One region of the Streptococcus sp. 10F2 genome, then DNA from elsewhere that is predicted to be linked to it. Evidence: predicted binding sites of a transcription regulator. Region 1 holds the regulator's gene; each other region holds the start of a gene.
The links. The regulator Rex, encoded in region 1, represses fermentation and respiration genes when NADH is low (regulators of the CRP and FNR family bind a similar motif). The targets are predictions, from matches to a motif close to TTGTGAANTANTTCACAA.

Region 1 (3,511 bases):
AGAATTGAACCAAAACCCAATGTACAATGGTGTAGCAGTTTATAACAAGCGTGTAGCTTATGCTGCTCAATTACCAAAAGTCATTGATGAAGCTTGCCGTGCTGCAATTGCTAAAAAAGGTCCTGCTGTAGTTGAAATCCCAGTTAACTTTGGTTTTGAAGAAATCGATGCGGATTCTTACTATGGATCAGGTACTTACGACCGTACTTTTGTTGCTCCAGCTTTGAACCAAGCTGAAGTTGATAAAGCGGTTGAAATCCTTAACAATGCAAAACGTCCAGTAATCTATGCTGGTTTTGGTGGTGTTGGTGCAGGTGATGTGATCACTGAACTTTCCCGTAAAATTAAAGCTCCTATCGTAACAACTGGTAAAAACTTTGAAGCCTTTGAATGGGATTATGAAGGTTTGACTGGTTCTGCTTACCGTGTAGGTTGGAAATCTGCCAATGAAGTTATCTTTGAAGCAGACACTGTTCTCTTCCTAGGAAGCAACTTCCCATTCTCAGAAGTTTACAATACTTTCAAGAACATTGAGAAGTTCATCCAAGTAGATATCGATCCATACAAACTTGGTAAACGTCATGCACTTGATGCATCTATCCTTGGTGATGTTAAAGAAGCTGCTCAAGCAATTCTTGAAAAAGTTAATCCAGTTGAATCTACACCATGGTGGAGAGCTGTTGTGAAAAACAATCAAAACTGGCGTGACTACATGAACAAATTGGAAGGCAAAACTGAAGGCGAACTTCAATTGTACCAAGTCTACAACGCTATCAACAAATTTGCTGACCAAGATGCGATCTACTCTATTGACGTAGGTAACTCTACTCAAACTTCTACTCGTCACCTTCACATGAGCCCTAAAAATATGTGGCGTACTTCTCCACTCTTCGCAACAATGGGTATCGCACTTCCTGGTGGTATTGCCGCTAAGAAAGATAACCCAGACCGCCAAGTTTGGAACATCATGGGTGATGGTGCCTTCGGTATGTGCTACCCAGACGTGATTACAAACGTTCAATACAACCTTCCAGTTATCAACGTTGTCTTCTCTAATGCTGAGTATGCTTTCATCAAGAACAAATATGAAGATACAAACAAACACTTGTTTGGTGTAGACTTCACAAACCCAGACTACAAGATGATTGCTGAAGCACAAGGTGCTGTTGGTTTCCGTGTTGATCGTATCGAAGATATCGATGCTGTTATGAAAGAAGCGGTAGAATTGAACAAAGCTGGTAAGACTGTTGTGATCGATGCTCGCATCACTCAAGATCGTCCAATTCCAGTTGAAGCTCCAGAACTTCGTTTGGATCCAAAAGTTTACTCTGCTGAAGAAATTGCAGCTTACAAAGAGAAATACGAAGCTGAAGAGCTTGTGCCATTCCGTCTCTTCCTTGAAGAAGAAGGTTTGGAATCTCGCAATTACAAATAATTGCTGCTAATGGAGGTTGAGACTTTGGTCTCAACCTTTTATTGTTTCTTCTCCTATTTTTGTAAGTGGATTCATTGATTTTTATCACTATTTCCCTTATAATATAATTAATTCACAAACTCAGGAGAAAGGAAGGGATACGGACTATGGAAGTGAGAAATCAACCAATTCCACGTGCAACTGCCAAACGTTTATCTCTTTACTACCGCATTTTTAAGCGTTTTAATACTGAAAAAATTGAAAAAGCTAGTTCCAAACAAATTGCTGAAGCCATTGGGATTGATGCTGCTACTGTTCGACGCGATTTTTCATACTTTGGAGAATTGGGGAGACGGGGTTTTGGCTACGATGTCAAAAAACTAATGACCTTCTTTGCTGATCTTTTAAACGATAATAACATTACTTATGTTGCCCTAGTCGGAGTTGGAAATATGGGAAAAGCTCTACTTCACTATCGTTTTGAAGAACGCAATAAAATGAAAATTGTCATGGCTTTTGATCGAGATGAACATGAAGCTGTTGGTACTGTTACAGAAGATGGGATTCCTATCTATCCGATTTCCCAGCTTCAAGAAAAACTAGCGGATTCTGGAGTGAAGACAGCTATTTTGACGGTACCAAGTGTGAAAGCTCAAGAAGTTGCTAACCAATTGGTTGCTACTGGTATTAAAGGGATTCTAAGCTTTTCCCCGGTTAATCTTTCTATTCCTAAAGATGTGGTTGTTCAATACGTCGATTTAACAAGTGAATTACAAACCCTCCTTTATTTTATGAATAGATCTGAAAATGATTCTATATAGCCAAAAAATCGAGAGAATTTTATTCTCTCGATTTTAACTATATTAAGGCAAACGCTCTTCTTCACGATAGGAAAAATACGATTCTTGGGTAATAATCAAATGATCTAAAAGCTGTATCCCTAGAGTTCCTGCTGCCTCTGATAGAACTTGCGTAACATGATCATCGTTGGGACTTGGTCTAAGTGAACCTGACGGATGATTGTGAACGATAATGAGAGAGCTTGCCATATGCTTAACTGCATAATGCAGAATCTCCCTAGGTTCAGCTAAGCTTCTACTCACGGATCCAATAAAAATTGTTCGCTCTTCTAAAATCTGATTTCGTGTATCTAGATAGATAGCTAATAGATGCTCCTGTCTTAAAGAACCCAATTCTTTAACGAGGCGAAGACCTAATTGATGACTAGATAAAATAGCTTGCTCTTTTTTGAGTTTGGCTTGATCAATCCGCTTACCAAGCTCCACCATAGCTTTTAATTCAATAGCTTTAACGATACCTACCCCAGGTATTTCCTGAAGTTCACGCAGCGTTAGATAGCGTAATTCAGCTAAACTTTGGATGTGTTTCAGTAAAATCTGAGCAACCTCTAGCGATGATTGTCCTTTAAGTCCTGTTCTTAGAAGAATCGCAAGTAATTCTTGATTGCTTAATTTTTCAGGTCCTTCTTCTACTAGTCTCTCTCTGGGTAAAAGAGATGAGTTTATATGTTTAATCTCGTACATGTTTGCCACCTCCATCTATTTATTCGAAATAGATGGAGAGTCAAATAATCAAAAAATGGGTACTATCGGTATTGTGTAAAATAACCATAGTACCCATTTTTATCTATTTTTAGGATTCAATCCGATTATCATACTCTGTTACTGTTGTCGTATCAGGAGGGAAATGGATTGGTTTTAATACCCATTGATGATTTTCTAAAGGTCCAAAACGTGTCGATAATGTTGATTCGAAGAGATTTCCTGAAATAGTTACATAACCAACTTTGGAAGAATGTTGACCAAGTGTGGCACCATAAGCTATTACCTTACCAGAGGCATCTTTATAAGGTATGAATTGATTGTTTCGAATAACAATACCATTAGATAGGATAGTTTCAACATTATTAGTAGAATAATTAGGATCTGTATTTCGTAAATAGGAGCCATCCCAAACCCCACTATTATTACTTGCATCTAGTTGAATAGCCTCTGCATAAAAACGATGAAAATCAGCATTTTCAGGTAAAGCTTGAGTATCTGTTAGATTGGGAGCATAACCAGAGAAGGTATTCCC
Region 2 (3,511 bases), on a different contig from region 1:
AGTCTATAGAGTGTAAAATACAAATCATTGTAATTTGCTTCGCAAACTTTAGGCTAAACACTTGAACAGCCACTAAAATTATTTCACTATTCCAAAAGAGGAGGCTGGGATTTAAACCCAACCTCCTCAATCACATCCCTATCATCACTAAGTAGAAAACCCTTACTAGGATTAAGACACTAGTAAGGGTTTTCTACTAATATTCATTTATTAACGTTTGGCCAGCATAAATACCTGCCCATCTCCCACCATTCCGCAACTTCTACAATCATCCTTAATCGACATACAGTTCTGACTGCTCGTTCAGCCAACTATACAGCAAGCCCATAACGAGCCCCCCACCAACAAAATTTCCTAAACCTGCAAAAAGGAAATTACTCAAAATACTGAACAGAGTCATTCCTTCAACTGGACCTCCTGTCGCGAAAATAGAGAGCGAGAAGGTAGAAAAATTAGCAATTACGTGTTCAAAACCAAAGAACGCAAAAATAAAGATAATGAAAATAGCCGCCAGAATCTTCCCGGCATCATCTTTTAGTTTCAAAAAAGCAAAGACCGCAATATTGACTACCACATTCGCAAAAATTCCCTCAACAAACTGAATCCAAGGTGACTTAGCCAATTTAGCCACCGTACTCTCCACCAGATAACTCGTTTCATCAATATGCCCGAACGAATATGGAACTGTCTGACTCAAAAGAAAAGCTATCAAAACTGCTCCCACAAAATTAAAAAGAACACAGGTTGCTAACATCTTCATCGCCTTCTTACTCGGAAGAATTTTCCGATACATAGCGACTGTCATGTACATCATATTGGAAGTCCCCAATTCCGCATTCATATACAAAATCATCAACAATCCCCAGCCAAAAAGAAAACCATAACTGAATTTTCCCAGCCCCTCAGCAACATGATTCAGCTTATCCGCAGAATACATTGAGAGTGTCGTCCCCAAAGCTAAATAGAAACTGGCAAACATCGATCGTAGGGCATAAGCCCAATAATTGCGATCATACAAATCTGCCTTTTTCAAAATACTTTTTTCTAACTTGGACATTAAACTGCTTTCCATTGCCATAAAGAGCCCTCGCTTTTATCTTGAATGTTTTTTCACAATATACTATACCAAAAATAGTTGATTTTGAAAAGGCTTACAACAATGTTTCGCTTAAGTTCTTCCCAATTACCTACGAGGCTCTTCCTGATTCGCGACCCATCATTACGATTCTTTTCATCCACTCAAGCCAAAGGAACTGTAACATCTACTCTCCTTCACCCAAAAACCTCAGCCGCCGCAACCACAGGAAAGAGCTCTGGATTAAGGACATCACGACCATAAGCATCCAAGAATCTATCCGCATACTCATTGGTCTGAAGATTAAAGTTGAGAGTCCAAATACCCCAAAAGAGATCGATATGCCGGTCACCAATACCTCCAGTTCCCACATCGATGAAACCCGTCAGCCGCCAATTCTCCAACATTACATTGGGAAGACAATAATCCCCATGCAAGAGTACACGACTTTGAAACATATCCTTCCCCTCTTGCAGTACTTTATATGCTTCCTCTGCGGAAGAAAAAGAAAAGAAAGACTCAAATAAAGTCGGGTTAAAGTGACCTAAACGATAGTTTCTTTCAGCTAGGTCCAGAAAATCATCCGTCCGATGTATGACAGGACAACCGTCAACACCTAGCTCATGTAAACGCCGTAATTCCTGTCCCAGCACCTCACTCAACCGCTCAGGTTTTTCTAAATAGCGAGGATGCACCGCATCCTCGCCAGACACTGCAGCTGTTAAGAGCCAGTCATAAACGTCTGACACATAGCTCACAACCTCTGCTCCCAGCCCCTTAGAATGAAAATAGCCAGTCATCTCTGCTTCTAGCTTCAAACTTCCCTTTGAACTTTGCTTCAGATAAAAACCATCTCCGCGGTCAATAAAATAAACTCTAGCTTCTGGAGAACTGGAACTATCATAAAGATCTGACTGCCCCACAAACTCCCGAAATTCCTGCGGAAAATCCTGCGGGATTGTAAACAAACGAGTTTTTTTCATAATCCTCCTACCACCTTTGTAAGTTCCTTATTTAAAATAATCATCCAGTGATTTTGACAAAACATCCACATTTCTCAGTTCTACAGGACTCTTCGTAAACAGATACTTATAGGTCACATAGTGATTAAAATACTCTGACCTCTCCTGTAACTGACCAATCGTTTTACCGATTTTCAAGCTGCTTCTCCACTTGCATTCTCCAATCAGTAGTTCTCTTCCATCTACAGATTCTAGAATAACATCAACTTCTTGGACTTTTCCTGCTCTATCTTTTCCCCACCATCTTCCAAATGATTTAGCAACAAAAGGTAGTTTCCCTTGTGAATTCAGTCGTCGAAGAAACTGGCGAGTCACTTCTTCAAAAATGGGACCAATAAAGTTAGATAAATCATCCATCGCCAAACGGAAATAAATATCTCCATTTCCACGTTCGATTTCAGTTCTTGTGGAAAAAATGTAACGATACCAAAAAGCAATGAAATTCTCCGTAATGTGGTATTGACTCGTCTTACCTTTTAAAGGATTTGAACCAAAAGGCACAATGCGTTCAATATAATTCAACTCTTGTAACGTAATTAAGTATTTTGAAATAAGATTAGAATCTAACTTTGTAAATCCGGAAATTTCACTAAGTGTATTTGATCCACTAGCAATAGCCTGTAATACTGCGTTGTAGTTAGCTGGCTCTCGGAACTCCTGCTTCATCAACAAGATCCCTTCATTGTTCAAATATCCACTGATTTCAAAATACAAGTCCCTAATATTCTCCTCAAAACTTAATTCTGGATCAATCAATGACAAATAATAGGGGGTCCCACCTACACAAGCATAATAGCGTATCTTATCTTCCGAACTTACATCTGGATAAAATAGGGACGAGTCATAATAATCTAGTGGATTAATTTTTAATTGACCAGTCCGTCGACCAAATAATGGACTCTTCTCACCCAAAACCTGATTTTCCATAAAACTCATGGAAGAACCACAAAGGATTAAAAAAATATTTGTATCCTTCAACTCATAATCAATAATGTGTTGCAGAATGGAATTCAAAGATTTATTTGCAGATGCTGCATAGGGGTATTCGTCGATAACGAGCACTAGATGTTGATTTCCAAATTGAGTTTTTATGAGATTAAAAAAATGATTCCAATCATCAACCGTTGGAAAATTTGGGATTCCCATTTTCTCACCAAGTATTCTCGAAAACTTCTGTAAATTCAATGAATCATTTACCTCTTCAGCAGGCAAATACAAAGCATTTTTATTTTTAATAAACTCGTTCAATAAGGACGTCTTACCAATACGTCTCCTACCGTAAACAACCGCCATCTGAAAGCTGTTTCGACTATACATTTTTTCCAGATAGTTCAATTCTTGATTTCTACCTAAAAACATCCCTACACCTCCAAACAATTTTACTACTTACGATTATTATAATCTAAAGTAGTAA
Region 3 (3,511 bases), on a different contig from region 1:
ATCAATATCCAATCCTCGCGCTAAGCCCTTGGTAAAAGTCGTTTTTCCAGCTCCCAAATCTCCTGACAAAATCAAGACATCTCCTACATCCAGTAGGTGCCCTAGTTTCTCTCCCCAGGCTATCAGGGTTTCTTCATTTTGAATTATCATTCCACCATTATACCAAATTCCCCTCTTACTTCCTACTTTTTATCCAATCATCAGCAAGTAAAAAGAGGCACATGCCTTGAAGGGCCGCAAATCCTAAGACAAAAATAATGTATTCCCAGCTAAAGATATCCAAAAAAGTCTGAAGCACAAGTCTCGGACGCGTAAAGACATCCCATGAATTCAACCGGGGATAACGACCTACTGTAATAGCCAAACTCGAGAGAAAAGATAAGATTGAGGTAGCAAAAATCTCTTGCCATAGCTTCCATGAAAAGTGTGAGCGCACCAAGCGCCAACTTTCAACCCCACACAATACTCCGAAAAATATAGCAAAGACAAAGCCAAAAAAGAGCTTCTGATTGGCCCTATTGTAGAGAACATCCCCTACCCAATGCATGTGTATCAAATCAGTGACCATATAGAAAGTATTTGGAAAAAAGAGTAACCATAAAAGCCAAGCTCCCCATCGCAAGATACGATTCTGTGTCACCTTAGAGAGAAGAGCAAAGTCTAGAGCCGTCAAAGCTAAAAACATATTCCAAGTTAAATTGGGACCTTGTTGGGTCGCTCCAATCAAGGCTAGTACTGCAAAAATCGCAATAAAAGCAGATTGATAGACAATAAAAATTCGTTTATACATCGTAACTCCTTTTTTATTTGTATCAGTTTACCATGAAAAGTTTAAAATTTGCTATACTAGGTAAAAGCAAAAAAACTGGAGCATGTATGGAAACTCATAAAATTATTGCCCTCGACCTCGATGGGACCCTCTTAAACAATCAACAACAAATTTCCTCTAAAAGTCAAGAAGTCCTCAGCAAGATTCAAGCGCAGGGGCATAAAATTGTTATCACAACTGGTCGTCCCTACCGCTCAGCTCTCCCCTACTACCAACAGCTAGGGCTAGAGACCCCTTTGATTTCTTTCAATGGTGCTTTAACCGTTCTCCCTGGAAAAGAGTGGGACCACGAACGGGAATACACCATTGATAAAGAATATTTGGTTGACCTCGTTCAACGACAAGATGAGGTCCAAGCAGACTTCATTGTAAGTGAATACCGAAAAAAATTCTTTATTCACCAACAAGACCCTCATAGCTTTGACCCCCAACTTTTAGGGGTGGATAAAATCACAACCCAGCACCAACTGATTCTACAAAAAATCAACAAAAATCCAAATGCCATCCTCTTTCAAACCCGTTTTCAAGATAGTGAAAGCCTAGCTCAAGACTTGATGACTTACTACCAAGGTGAAATGAATGTTAGTTCCTGGGGCGGCCCCTACAATATTTTAGAATGTACCCCTAAAGGCATTCACAAAGCAAATGCCCTCAAACATCTCTTGACTGTCTATCAAAAGCAGCCCTCTGATTTAATTGCTTTTGGAGACCAACTCAATGACAAAGAGATGTTGGCCTATGCCGGATCCGGTTACGCCATGCAAAATGCCAACCCTAAGCTCCTAGACTACGCTGACCAACAAATCCCATGGACCAATCAAGAAGACGGAGTTGCCCAAAAATTACTACAACTCTTCCTATAAAGAAATAACCAAGCTCCAGAAAGCAGTCCAAGATTTCATTCTAATTTTGAACTGCTTTCTTTTTTGACAGCTTCTATGTAAACGCTTGCAACTATAAAACCATTGTGATATACTAAACATATGAGAAAGGGAACTATCCCTAAGAATAAGGAGGCTCATATGAAAGCAGTTGTTGTTAATGCAGAAGGAACTGGTGTAGAAGTTGTTGAAAAAGAATTTCGTCCTATTGAAGCTGGTGAAGCTCTCGTAGAAATTGAATACTGTGGAGTCTGCCACACCGATTTACACGTTGCACATGGTGATTTTGGAAAAGTTCCAGGTCGTGTCCTAGGTCATGAAGGTATCGGACTTGTTAAAGAAGTAGCTCCCGATGTAAGCAGTCTCAAAGTCGGAGACCGTGTCAGCGTTGCTTGGTTCTTCCAGGGATGTGGAACCTGTGAATACTGTACAACCGGTCGTGAAACTCTCTGCCGTGACGTTAAAAATGCTGGCTACTCTGTTGACGGAGGCATGGCTAAACAATGTATCGTAACTGCAGACTATGCTGTGAAAGTTCCTGAAAATCTTGATCCAGCTCAAGCTTCTTCTATCACCTGTGCTGGGGTAACCACCTATAAAGCCATCAAAGAAGCAAATGTTCAGCCTGGTCAATGGGTTGTCGTTTACGGTGCTGGTGGTCTTGGGAACCTTGCTATCCAATATGCTAAAAAAGTTTTCAATGCTCATGTTATTGCCGTCGATATTAATCAAGATAAATTAGATTTGGCCCTAGAAGCAGGAGCCGATATTAGCCTCAATGGCCTAGAAGTTGAAGATGTTCCTGGAAAAATCATGGAAATTACTGGTCTTGGAGCCCATGCTGCAGTCGTAACAGCAGTATCAAAAGTTGCCTTTAACCAAGCTGTCGATTCCCTTCGGGCTGCAGGTGTTCTTGTGGCCGTTGGACTACCATCTGAATATATGGATCTCAGTATCGTAAAACTCGTTTTAGATGGTATTAAAGTTGTAGGCTCTCTTGTTGGAACTCGTAAAGATTTGGAAGAAGCCTTCCAATTTGGAGCTGAGGGACTCGTAGTACCAGTTGTACAACTACGTCCAGTAGAAGAGGCACCAGCTGTCTTTGATGAAATGGAAGCGGGTACAATTCAAGGCCGTATGGTACTAGACTTTAAAAACGCTTAATCTTTTCCAAAATAGGGAACGCTGAATGCGTTCCCTATTTTTTGTGGTTTTTTCACTTGTATGGGAATTTTTGAAAGCACTTGACATTTTTTTGAAATCGCTTTACAATGAGATAGCTTAAAAATTTCTTAAGAATTTAAGTCGCAAATATTTTTTAGGAGGAGACCAATAATGAGTATTGGAATCATTATTGCCAGCCACGGTGAATTTGCTGCCGGCATTCATCAATCTGGATCTATGATCTTTGGTGATCAGGAAAAAGTCCAGGTTGTGACCTTTATGCCGAGTGAAGGACCAGACGACTTGTATGCCAAGTTCAATGACGCTGTAGCTGCTTTTGATGCTGAGGACGAAGTGCTTGTCCTGGCTGACCTTTGGAGTGGATCACCCTTCAACCAAGCTAGTCGTGTCATGGGAGAAAATCCCGACCGCAAGTTCGCTATTATCACTGGTTTGAACTTACCGATGTTAATTCAAGCCTACACAGAACGAATGATGGATGCATCGGCTGGTGTTGAAGCTGTCGCAGCCAACATCATTAAAGAGGCAAAAGAAGGGATTAAGGCTCTACCTGAGGAACTAAACCCTGCTGAAGAAGCAAAAGCTACAGTAGAAGGCCCTACTGTTCAAGCAGCTA

Region 2: the regulator Rex is predicted to act here: its motif matches at 1,099-1,116, upstream of ACXM1Q_RS07665 (formate/nitrite transporter family protein).
Region 3: the regulator Rex is predicted to act here: its motif matches at 1,795-1,812, upstream of adhP (alcohol dehydrogenase AdhP).

Annotation. Positions count from the first base shown of each region.
Region 1 is NZ_JBTGGE020000018.1:16,665-20,175, reverse strand. It holds gene spxB (pyruvate oxidase) at 1-1,435, shown strand, start outside; gene ACXM1Q_RS04860 (redox-sensing transcriptional repressor Rex) at 1,582-2,235, shown strand; gene radC (RadC family protein) at 2,278-2,958, opposite strand; gene ACXM1Q_RS04850 (HlyD family secretion protein) at 3,068-3,511, opposite strand, start outside.
Region 2 is NZ_JBTGGE020000049.1:182-3,692, reverse strand. It holds gene ACXM1Q_RS07665 (formate/nitrite transporter family protein) at 275-1,057, opposite strand; gene ACXM1Q_RS07660 (aminoglycoside 3'-phosphotransferase) at 1,273-2,058, opposite strand; gene ACXM1Q_RS07655 (ATP-binding protein) at 2,086-3,456, opposite strand.
Region 3 is NZ_JBTGGE020000002.1:56,581-60,091, forward strand. It holds gene tsaE (tRNA (adenosine(37)-N6)-threonylcarbamoyltransferase complex ATPase subunit type 1 TsaE) at 1-150, opposite strand, end outside; gene ACXM1Q_RS00960 (DUF1361 domain-containing protein) at 176-790, opposite strand; gene ACXM1Q_RS00965 (Cof-type HAD-IIB family hydrolase) at 877-1,692, shown strand; gene adhP (alcohol dehydrogenase AdhP) at 1,852-2,874, shown strand; gene ACXM1Q_RS00975 (PTS sugar transporter subunit IIB) at 3,046-3,511, shown strand, end outside.